3 regions of the Paenibacillus sp. N3/727 genome follow, and region 2 is predicted to be linked to each of the others. Evidence: riboswitches for the same ligand, from Rfam matches in the RefSeq annotation. Region 2 holds a riboswitch; each other region holds the start of a gene.

Region 1 (3,277 bases), 2.9 Mb from region 2:
ATACAGCACTTGTGAAATGCCATGAAAGCCTGCGTTCGTAATGCCCGCTTGACCAGCGTCCGTCATGAGAGCGAGAGCAGTTGGCGCGAGAATAATGAAGGGATGAGCCAGAATGGCAATCGCAATCAGCTTCATCTCCCGGGCTTCGATTTTCCGCCCTAGAAACTCCGGCGTTCGTCCAACCATGAGTCCGGCGAGGAACACGGCCAGAATGGCGTACATTAACATATTCATCAGACCGACGCCTTTTCCGCCGAAGACAGAGTTCAACATCATGAGAGACAGCGGTGTTATACCGCCAAGCGGTGTCAGCGTATCGTGCATGTTATTGACCGATCCGGTTGTGGCCGCTGTGGTTACGGTCGTAAACAGAGCAGACTGGGCAATACCGAACCTGACCTCTTTGCCCTCCATATTGCCTTGGGAAGCATCAATTCCAAGTCGATTCATCGCCGGATTGCCGCTGGATTCAGACATGTAGGCAAGTGACAGGAATCCGATGAACAGAACCATCATGGCTGAGAAAATAATCCAGCCCTGCTTGCGGTTCTTTGCAAATAAACCGAACGTGTAAGGCAGAGCCGCCGCAATACACCACATTGATAAAATTTCGATTACGTTAGTCAGCGGATTAGGATTTTCAAACGGATGAGACGAATTGACGCCGAAATGTCCGCCGCCGTTCGTGCCTAGATGTTTGATGGATTCCAGTGCAGCCACTGGACCAACTGAAATTTGCTGCTCGGCGCCTTCAAGCGTCGTTACATTAATGGTAGGTTTCAAGGTTTGTGGAACATGCAGCGCAACGAGCACCATAGCCACGACAAAGGCTAGTGGAATCAATACTCGTGTATGTGCCTTAACAAAATCTTCAAAGAAGTTGCCTATTGTTGTACCTTTGCTGGTAATCGCTCGAATAAATGCGATCGCGACACACAGTCCGGTAGCAGCGGATGTGAACATCATCATGGTGATGACGGCCATCTGAGAGAAGTAGGAGAGACCCGATTCACCGCTGTAGTGCTGCAGGTTCGTATTGGTCATGAAACTGATAATGGTATTGAACGATAGCGTCGGCTCCATGTTGTCGATCCCGTTTGGATTGAACGGCAGTATCTTTTGTAGCCTTAGAATGAGATAACCGGCCGCGACCAGCACGATGTTGGTTATCACAAAGCTGATCGCATATACTTTCCAGCTCATACCCTTGCGTTCTTTAAGCCCGATCAATGCGAAAATCGGTTTCTCCGCCCAGGAGAACCATTTATCTGTGCCGTTGGCTTCATTGCGAAACACATTATACAGATGGGTTCCGAGAGGCTTAACGAGCAGCACCAGAACCAGAATAACGATGGCAATTTGTACAATGCCCATGATTGATTGCTTCCTCCTTCAATAACACCCCTAGAATTTTTCCGGGTGAATCAGCGCGTAAATCAAATACAGAAAAATAAAGATCATAAATGCCATAATGATGATCATTGGTTATCAGCCTCCGGTTCATTGACCACGCGTCCGCACCAGGATAAAAACAAGGTGAACAGTGCGTAAGTTCCTCCTAGAATGAGCACCATGCACAGATCCTGCATGTCAATCCCTCCAAAACATATTTAATAAATAATAGTGGCTAGCTGACGAGTGATGAAATTAAGAAGGAAACATTGGTATGGTTCGTGTGCAGCACGATTGTTGCGCCAAGTCCTTTATAAATTAATCTTGGATTGCTTGAATGAGTGATGACATAGATCGGATCTGAGGTCCATGTACGGCAAATCCGCAAATAACGGCAGCACAGGTTCAGACTGCTTTCAAACAGGAACACCTTGCTGACGGAAAACTCGGGAATGATCCAGGTTTGTTCATCAGTAGTGTCGATCAAGATCATGTTTTTGGCTCCAAGCTTATCCAGACGATCTTGCTCTGCCCGGTTGTTCACAATGGCTGCAAACGGAATTTTATTTCGAATAAGCTGGGTTACGAATTCCTCCCCTGCCTTGGTTGGAGCGGATACGATGATCAGATCTTGCAATTTTTCCATGTTTTCTCCTCCTGATTACTAGAAAGAGAAGGCAACAAAAAAGAAGCCACAGGGAAGGAGAGTCACTCTTCCCGTGGCTTCTGATGACACAGTGAAATACACCGTGCCTTGCACACGACAATCGTTGCCTCTCTCGATACGCTTACGAGGTTAGCTGACGGATTCGGGCGTGAGAGTCGCCCTACCCATAGGCAGTTATCCTGCCGATGAGATTCACCCCTGAGAGAAATACACGTCTCTCGTTTGGTTCCCCCGTTCCTTTTCCATTCAAGGACTCAGCGAATAAAAAGCATTTTGTAAAAAACCACAGAGGCATCAAGCCCTGTGGTCGTGTTTCTCGATCACAAGCTTCATCATCCTCTCCTTGTGAGCAGACCGCGTCAATTAAATGCGTGACTGCTTAACTCAACGCTTACGAGGTTAGCTGTCGGATTCGGGCGGTGAGAGTCGCCCTACCTGATCCGAATTTCATGGAGTCTTTGGATCAGGATTCACCCCTGGAGATGTTCAATGGTGGCTCTCACACCACCTGGCGCATCTCCTTGTTTGGTTCCCCCGTTTCCCTTGCCTAGCAAGGGAATTCAGCGATTCATGAGAAAACATTGTTCAATTCATGATTCGTATCATACGTCTGGCGGTTCGTAATGTAAATCGAGGGAGAGGCACATTTGAGGTGTTTTTTAACCGGATAGCTGCGGGAAAGAAGTTCGATCACCCGAATACTGCTTCATACTCTGTATTTCTCTGTATTTCGTTAATTTTTCGTAAAGTGGTAAAATACTGTGCATTTGTATGGATAATCGATGTCAAGCCCTAATGTACACGTTTTCTTTTGGCTTTTTCGTCGATATTTTGAATTTATAGACCATAAATGAACATTTACTTTGAAAGGGACAATGACGTATGATTCATCCAACTTTAACCATATAATCTACACGCTGAGTTCCCGAAAGGGAGGCGGGGGAACCAATCTCACCATAATTAATGGTGAATGGGGTGAATCCTTAGAGCTTGCTGCGCAAGCACAGGGTAGGGCACTCTCAAGCCCGAATCCGACAGCTAACCTCGTAAGCGTATTGGGAGAGAACACGACCCATCATACTTTAGGTGGCACGATTGTGCCGCATTCAGCGCCTGGGGAGCGGGTTTCTCTGCTCTTTCAGGCTTTTTGTGCTGCAATTGAACCCTAGAAAAGGAGACTGTGAGATGGCTAAAATAACAGACTCTTTACCGCAATTA
Region 2 (3,277 bases):
CGGATAAATGGCAAAAGCAAGCACACCGATAATCAAAGGAGCACTAAACAAGTAACCCATCCAATCATTTCGTGTAAATCTGAACTTCCTCTTAGACATAGTCCTTTGATTGGAAAGGTATTTCCCTTCTGGGGTGGATGACAAACAGCCCCTCCTCCTCTCTAGATTGAGATCCGGATTGAATGACGAATGGATGCACGCTCGCTCTAATCCATTCTGTAAATGGTTATGTGGACGAATCCGGAATATGTTGTTTTTTTTATACGTCAATTTATTACCGCAAGAAGAAACGTATCTGGCATCCTACATAAGGATGAAGAGCGTTTCTTCGAAAAAAAACCAAAAAACTGCGGGATTTCCGCAGGTTCTGGTTGCAATTCCTTCCATCCTGCGGACCTATTTATAACAGCAGGCTTATTGTCAGCAAATTAAACAAGGCCAACGGTAGAATAGGATTGAAAGGCGCATAAGGTCCCGGGTTGAAACCGGGGGAAAATCCTGGATAGAAACCACGCATGCTATCAGGTGGATCCATACTCAAATACACAAAATTCACATCCACCCCTACTACGACACCCACGATAATCTCATTGTGCACCGTGTGGACTTGCACTTTTCGATTAACCACGTTTTTCATCGCATGATGTACTTTTTCCATATGTTGTTTCATCGAATGTGCGGTATGTTCATCGCATTGGTAAACGACATGGTGACTCGGGTATGTTGTTGTCATATGTTCACTCCTTTAATCGTCCTTACCCTCATTGTATGCATATGCCAGATACAGGGTGTATGCCTATTTGTTTTTCGTTTAAGGGCAGGCAGATTAGGGTAAAGTAGTCCCAATAAAGGAGGAGATTATATGTCCGAAATGAGATCAGAGAATGGGCGTTTTTATTTCGAGGAGAAAGGAACTACAACAGCCGAGGTTTCATTTTCACCGATGGGAGTTCAGGTCATCAGTATCGACCACACATTTGTATCCCCATCGCTGCGCGGAAAAGGAATTGCAGAGCAGCTAATCCGTGGAGTCATCAGCCACGCCCGCAGTGAGAATCTGAAGATTATTCCTTCTTGTTCTTATGCAGAGCATCATTTCGACAAGTTTCCAGAAGATCGTGATGTATTACAATAAATGTTCTGTTTTCGTAATAAAAAAACGATTTAGTCTTTTAGCGTCTCCTAATTTGGGAAAAGATTTGTCGTATGGACGTAAAGAAGGGGCTGTCCCGAAAGTCATCACAGATGACCAGAAGACAACCCCTTTTTTTGTTATGAGAGATCATTTAAAAATCCGATTTGCGCCGTTATATTTAGGTCCCCAATAGGAGCTGTTTATGCTGGCAATCGTTACTCCGCTGCTAGTGGCAGAAATAAATTTATTGTCACCGATATAAATGCCTACATGAGATGTTGAAACTTTGTTGGTAATGAAAAATACGAGATCCCCTGGTTTTAGATTGCTCTTTGACACTGGAGTTCCGTAATTGTTATGCATCGATACGGAGCTATGAGGTAGACTGACACCCATCTTGCCATACACATATTTCACATAACCGGAACAATCAAATCCGGTGGATGGCGAGGCGCCTCCCCATATGTATTTGGTTCCAAGATACTGCTTAGCAATCGAAACAACCTGATTTCCTTTGGAGCTGTTATGTACTGGTGCTGTCCATGCAGGAGCATGATTTTTGCCATCAGTACTGATGATCGCAATTTTATTTCTAGAATCCCACTTCAAAGAATAGCCGAACGCTTCCGAGACAAACCGAACAGGCACAAAAGAACGGCCATCAACGACCCGCATGCTTGTGTCCATTACAACTTGCTTAGAACCAACTAAAGCTATATTGGAGCCGGATTTGAGTACGATAGTCTTGCTTCCCTTTTTAATCGTTACTTTGGATCTTGAAGAACTAAGCTTCTCATGCTCAACGGTAGAGCCCATCTTCTCTGCAATCATTCGAATAGGTACCTGAGTGAATCCTTTACTGTCAACAAAAGGTTGCTCGTCTGGAAAAGAAACTAAGGAATCGTTAATTTGTACCTTAATTGAAGAAGTAGCAGCGCTCACGTAGTCAGGACTAAGAACTAATGTTGAGACGACAATCGCCCCTGAAAGTAATACCGATTTCAGTAAGTTATTCATGATGTTATGTTATCCTCCCTGTTGCTTCCGAGGTTAGTTGACGGATTCGGAAAGAGGTATTTCCTAGTTTACAAGAAGAAACATTCACCCCATATAAAGCTCCCCCGTACCAAACGTTATGCTCGTCTGGATTCAGCACTAAATAAACCAAGCTAACTATTTTAAAGTAACATACCCAGCTCTTTGATATAGGTCGAAATTGTGTCTATTTTATGAAATTATGAACAGATTGTAACTTTTGGAGCGGAATTGATACTTTTTCGATACTTATATTACTATTTAGTCACATATAAAATTTCCCATGGGAATTCTAGCTTGACTTTTTCCAAAAGTAAACCGTATATTAATGTCATACCCTCTTAATAAGGAGAGATTTTGATGTCGGTGGTCGTTCTTAACTAACCAAATTTCATACGATTGGAAAATTCCTTTTTTTCATGGCCTGAAAAGGCTATGTTTATTTTCTTATGGTTTTTTCCATCTGTGTAATTAGTTAAGAACAACGGATATCAATTGAAGCCCGGGAGGTCTATCCTGTTTTGGCGTCTTTTCATCCGTGCTGAGTTCAGCACGGATTTTTTGGTAAATAGGACTGCGTACAGTAAGTGCTGGCAGCTTTATTTCCTGTGGAGACGATCAACTTCAAGGCGGACTGACTAAAGGCAGAGAGTGAACCTACGTTCATTCTCTGCCTTTTTTTTGTTTTTCACGGGCTCTTTCAGGCAAATATACACCAATACAAAGGAGTTTGATCCCAAATGAATTTAGCTACAATGAAATTGCTGCAATACGACAAGGTCCAAACCGAACTGGAACGCTTTGCCGTCTCATATCTCGGGAAAAATCACATTCGTGAGATGACCCCTCTCACCCAGATTAAAGCAATCCGGCTTAGGCTGGATGAAACTTCTGAAGCTAGTACACTGCTCCGTGCAGGGGCAAGTATACCGATCCCTTCCTTAGAGGGGATAGAACCTGTCCAGCAACTGCTCGGGACTGGTTATGTGCTTACTGAACGCGACTTCGGCCATATTCAGCAATTTCTGCGCAGCTGCAGACAGCTCATACGTTATATGGCCACCAAGAGCGAAATTGCTCCAATGGTAGCCTCATACGCCTCTTCAA
Region 3 (3,277 bases), 2.8 Mb from region 2:
TTTCGATCCTATAACAACCATAATATCGCCTGCACGCAAAATATCCATCGCGGTCGGAGCCACTATCACACCCGAACGTTGATTCAATGCCACAACACTGATCCCGTAACGGACACGGGTATTCAGTTCATTAAGTGTTTTGCCATCCATGCAGTCCGTCACCGTCATTTCCACGATCCGGTAGTCCTTGGAAAGTTCAATGTAATCCAGAAGGTTCGGCGTAACAAGCTGATGCGCAACTCTTATTCCCATATCTCTCTCCGGAAAAATTACCCGGTCAACACCCAGCTTTTCCAATGCCCGGCCGTGCAATACGGATATTGCCTTGGCAACGACGGTGGCTACACCTGACTCCTTCAGAAGAATTGCCGCCAAAATACTCGTCTGGATCTCGTCACCTATTGCTACAATGCCGCAATCAAAGTTCCGTATTCCGAGTGATTTAAGTACTTCCTCATCCGTCGCATCGGCAACCACGGTATGGGTGAGGAACTCACTCATATCCTCGACCACTTCTTCATCCCGGTCGATCCCGAGTACCTCATAACCTAAATCCATCAGCTCAAGCGCCAGACTTGATCCGAATCGCCCGAGCCCTATTACCACAAACTGCTTCGCTTTCATTTCTCAGCCAATCTCCTTATCCAATAATCATTTTTCCTTCTGGATGACGATACAATTCCTTACCCTTTTTAGGGCCTAATGCATATGCAAGCGTTAGAGGCCCAAGTCGTCCCGCAAACATCGTAATGCTAATCAGAAGTTTTCCGAACAATGACAAGTGCGGTGTCAATCCCATCGACAGACCCACTGTGCCAAACGCGGATGTTGCCTCGAACAGTATAGAGAGAAAGCTGCTATCTTCTGTCGTTGAAAGAATCATGGCTACGGTGATTACCAGCAACAGAGCAAGCAGCGTAATTGTCAGGGCTTTAAGAACCCGTTCCTGAACCAGCCGATACCGGAACAGCACAATCTCATCTTTGCCCCGCATCATAGCAATGACAGCAGCGATCATCATCGTAAATGTCGTCGTTTTAATCCCGCCCCCCGTTGATCCCGGGGAAGCTCCTATAAACATCAGAATAACTATGAAAAACTGTGTAGCCTGACGCAAACCGGTTATATCGAGCGTATTGGCTCCTGCTGTTCTCGGCGTGACCGATTGAAAGAAGGAGCCAAGAATTTTTCCGCCCCAATTCAGCGATCCTAATGTTTTCGGATTCGTGAATTCAAATATGAATATGACAACTGCCCCTATCAAAATAAGCGCGCCTGTCATGGATAAAACCACCTTGGAATGTAATGACAGCTTGCGGTTTTTTTTATAATCAACTAGATCAGCCATAACGATAAAACCAATTCCTCCGGATACGATCAAGAACATAACCACAAAATTGACAAGCGGGTCGTACACAAACCCGGTCAAGCTTCCAAAATGACCGAACAGATCAAATCCCGCATTGTTAAACATCGTTACTGCATGAAATATTCCGTAGTACAAAGCTTTCCCGAAAGGCATATCAAATGCCCAGCGAAGGGTCAGCAGCAGTGCTCCACAAGCTTCAATCACCAATGAATACAGCAGAACCCTGCGGATTAGTCGGACGATACCCTCCATCGATGACTGATTCATCGCTTCCTGCAGGACAAGACGATCTTTTAATGAAATACGGCGCTTTAATACAAGCGCAAACAGCGTGGCCATGGTCATGAAACCCAAACCGCCTATCTGTATCAGGAGCATGATGACTACCTGTCCGAAGGAACTGAAGAATGTCCCTGTATCCACCACCACAAGACCGGTAACACAGGTCGCGGATGTCGCAGTGAATAAGGCATCCATAAAGTTCAGCGGTTCCCCTGTCGTATTGGCAATCGGCAGCATTAGGAGCAAGGTTCCAATCGTGATAATTCCTCCGAACCCCATAACAAGAATCTGCGGTGGCGACAAGCGGAGCCAAAATAATTTGGAAGTCAACATATTCACCTCTTCAAAAAAGTCAAAGAAAAAAAGACACTGGAAATCCAATGCCTTACGCGTTTGGGTTCCTGTGCTGCAGCCTACGAGGTTAGCTGACGGATTCGGGCATATCACAGGTCGCCCTATTCACTGCTATACTGCAGAGAAATTCACCCCAATTAAATGGTTCCCCCATTTTCGTTACGAAATTCGGCTGATCTATTCAATTAACATGATGTGATTATAACGCAATACCCTTAAGAACCCAAAGCCGCTTTTAACGTAAATTAACTTAAAAAAGAACGAAATTGGGCATATTCAGGAGTAGTAGCACATGGTTTTCTGAGGTTTTCGAAATCTTTCCTTCGTTTTCATCGTATCTTTCATAATTTTGAATGGATAAGCCGTTTGCAGCTTTCATATCTATGTTATATTGACTTTATGTCTCCATGAAAGAAACGTCTCGAACGGTTTCTAACCCCTATTACCAAGGAGGAATGACATGAATAAAGCAGGACAGCCCCTTAAACTTCAGTCGAACAAAAAACCTTTAATGGTGCTCGGGGCAATCGGCCTGATTCTGTTTCTAATTTTTCAGGTATTCCCGTCTACTGCCTCTGACACGCTAGAGGTAAAAGCTCCCGAGATGATCACCAAAGAGGCAGCGGCAGAGGCCGCTGAACGCTTCGTACAGGAACAGCTGCAGTACAGCATCGCACCAGGTAAAGAACCTCTCGTTACATATCAATCCCGCTCCGATGTGTACGGATACCTATCCAAAGAAAAGTTGCTGACCGAATATAACAAAAAGTTCGAAAGCAAGTATCCTTATGATGTTTATCGAGTAAGGTTTGATCAAAATGATGGGACAGCTTTAAATGTGGATGTACATATGCAGAACAAGGGTATCGCCGGATTTTCCTATGATATAGCCGGCTCCAGTTACGAAGGGGCCATGCTGCAGATGGGCGGCGTACGAACGCAGATGCTCCTGATGATCGAAGGCGGCATATCGCTAGCCGAGAAGGAGGCGCTTGCTGCACCTTGGCTTCACCGAGCGGGTTATGATACGTCCAAGCTTGAACAAATTACTGGCGAAGGGGAACCTGGTCTGAAATATGAGGACCCGGAAGCTAAGATCGGTGACTCCCGTCTTCAGCTGAACTTCTCCTTTGAAGACCGCCAACTGCGTTCGTACGAGCCTGTATTTTCCGTTCCTAGTGCTCACACCGCCTATGTGGAGAAGCAGACTCTTAACGCCACCTTGCTTACATTGCTGGGCTACGGATTGTTTACACTGGTTTTAGGCGTTCT

What was found. A riboswitch is a leader RNA that binds a small molecule or an ion and turns the genes downstream of it on or off. The one in region 2 is predicted to bind cyclic di-AMP.
Region 1: another riboswitch for cyclic di-AMP. It lies ahead of MNQ98_RS28310 (hypothetical protein); the one in region 2 lies ahead of MNQ98_RS11680 (C40 family peptidase).
Region 3: another riboswitch for cyclic di-AMP. It lies ahead of MNQ98_RS25105 (TrkH family potassium uptake protein); the one in region 2 lies ahead of MNQ98_RS11680 (C40 family peptidase).

What each region holds. Positions count from the first base shown of each region.
Region 1 is NZ_CP093336.1:6,067,678-6,070,954, reverse strand. Features, by position in the region: gene kdpA (potassium-transporting ATPase subunit KdpA) at 1-1,374, opposite strand, end outside; gene MNQ98_RS29980 (potassium-transporting ATPase subunit F) at 1,405-1,461, opposite strand; gene MNQ98_RS28310 (hypothetical protein) at 1,628-2,038, opposite strand; cyclic di-AMP (ydaO/yuaA leader) riboswitch at 2,162-2,329, opposite strand; cyclic di-AMP (ydaO/yuaA leader) riboswitch at 2,433-2,635, opposite strand; cyclic di-AMP (ydaO/yuaA leader) riboswitch at 2,965-3,128, shown strand; gene MNQ98_RS28305 (hypothetical protein) at 3,245-3,277, shown strand, end outside.
Region 2 is NZ_CP093336.1:2,586,146-2,589,422, reverse strand. Features, by position in the region: gene MNQ98_RS11695 (carbohydrate ABC transporter permease) at 1-144, opposite strand, end outside; gene MNQ98_RS11690 (hypothetical protein) at 401-733, opposite strand; gene MNQ98_RS11685 (GNAT family N-acetyltransferase) at 863-1,135, shown strand; gene MNQ98_RS11680 (C40 family peptidase) at 1,283-2,152, opposite strand; cyclic di-AMP (ydaO/yuaA leader) riboswitch at 2,160-2,300, opposite strand; gene MNQ98_RS11675 (endonuclease MutS2) at 2,911-3,277, shown strand, end outside.
Region 3 is NZ_CP093336.1:5,393,692-5,396,968, forward strand. Features, by position in the region: gene MNQ98_RS25100 (potassium channel family protein) at 1-624, opposite strand, end outside; gene MNQ98_RS25105 (TrkH family potassium uptake protein) at 641-1,984, opposite strand; cyclic di-AMP (ydaO/yuaA leader) riboswitch at 2,047-2,189, opposite strand; gene MNQ98_RS25110 (CPBP family intramembrane glutamic endopeptidase) at 2,466-3,277, shown strand, end outside.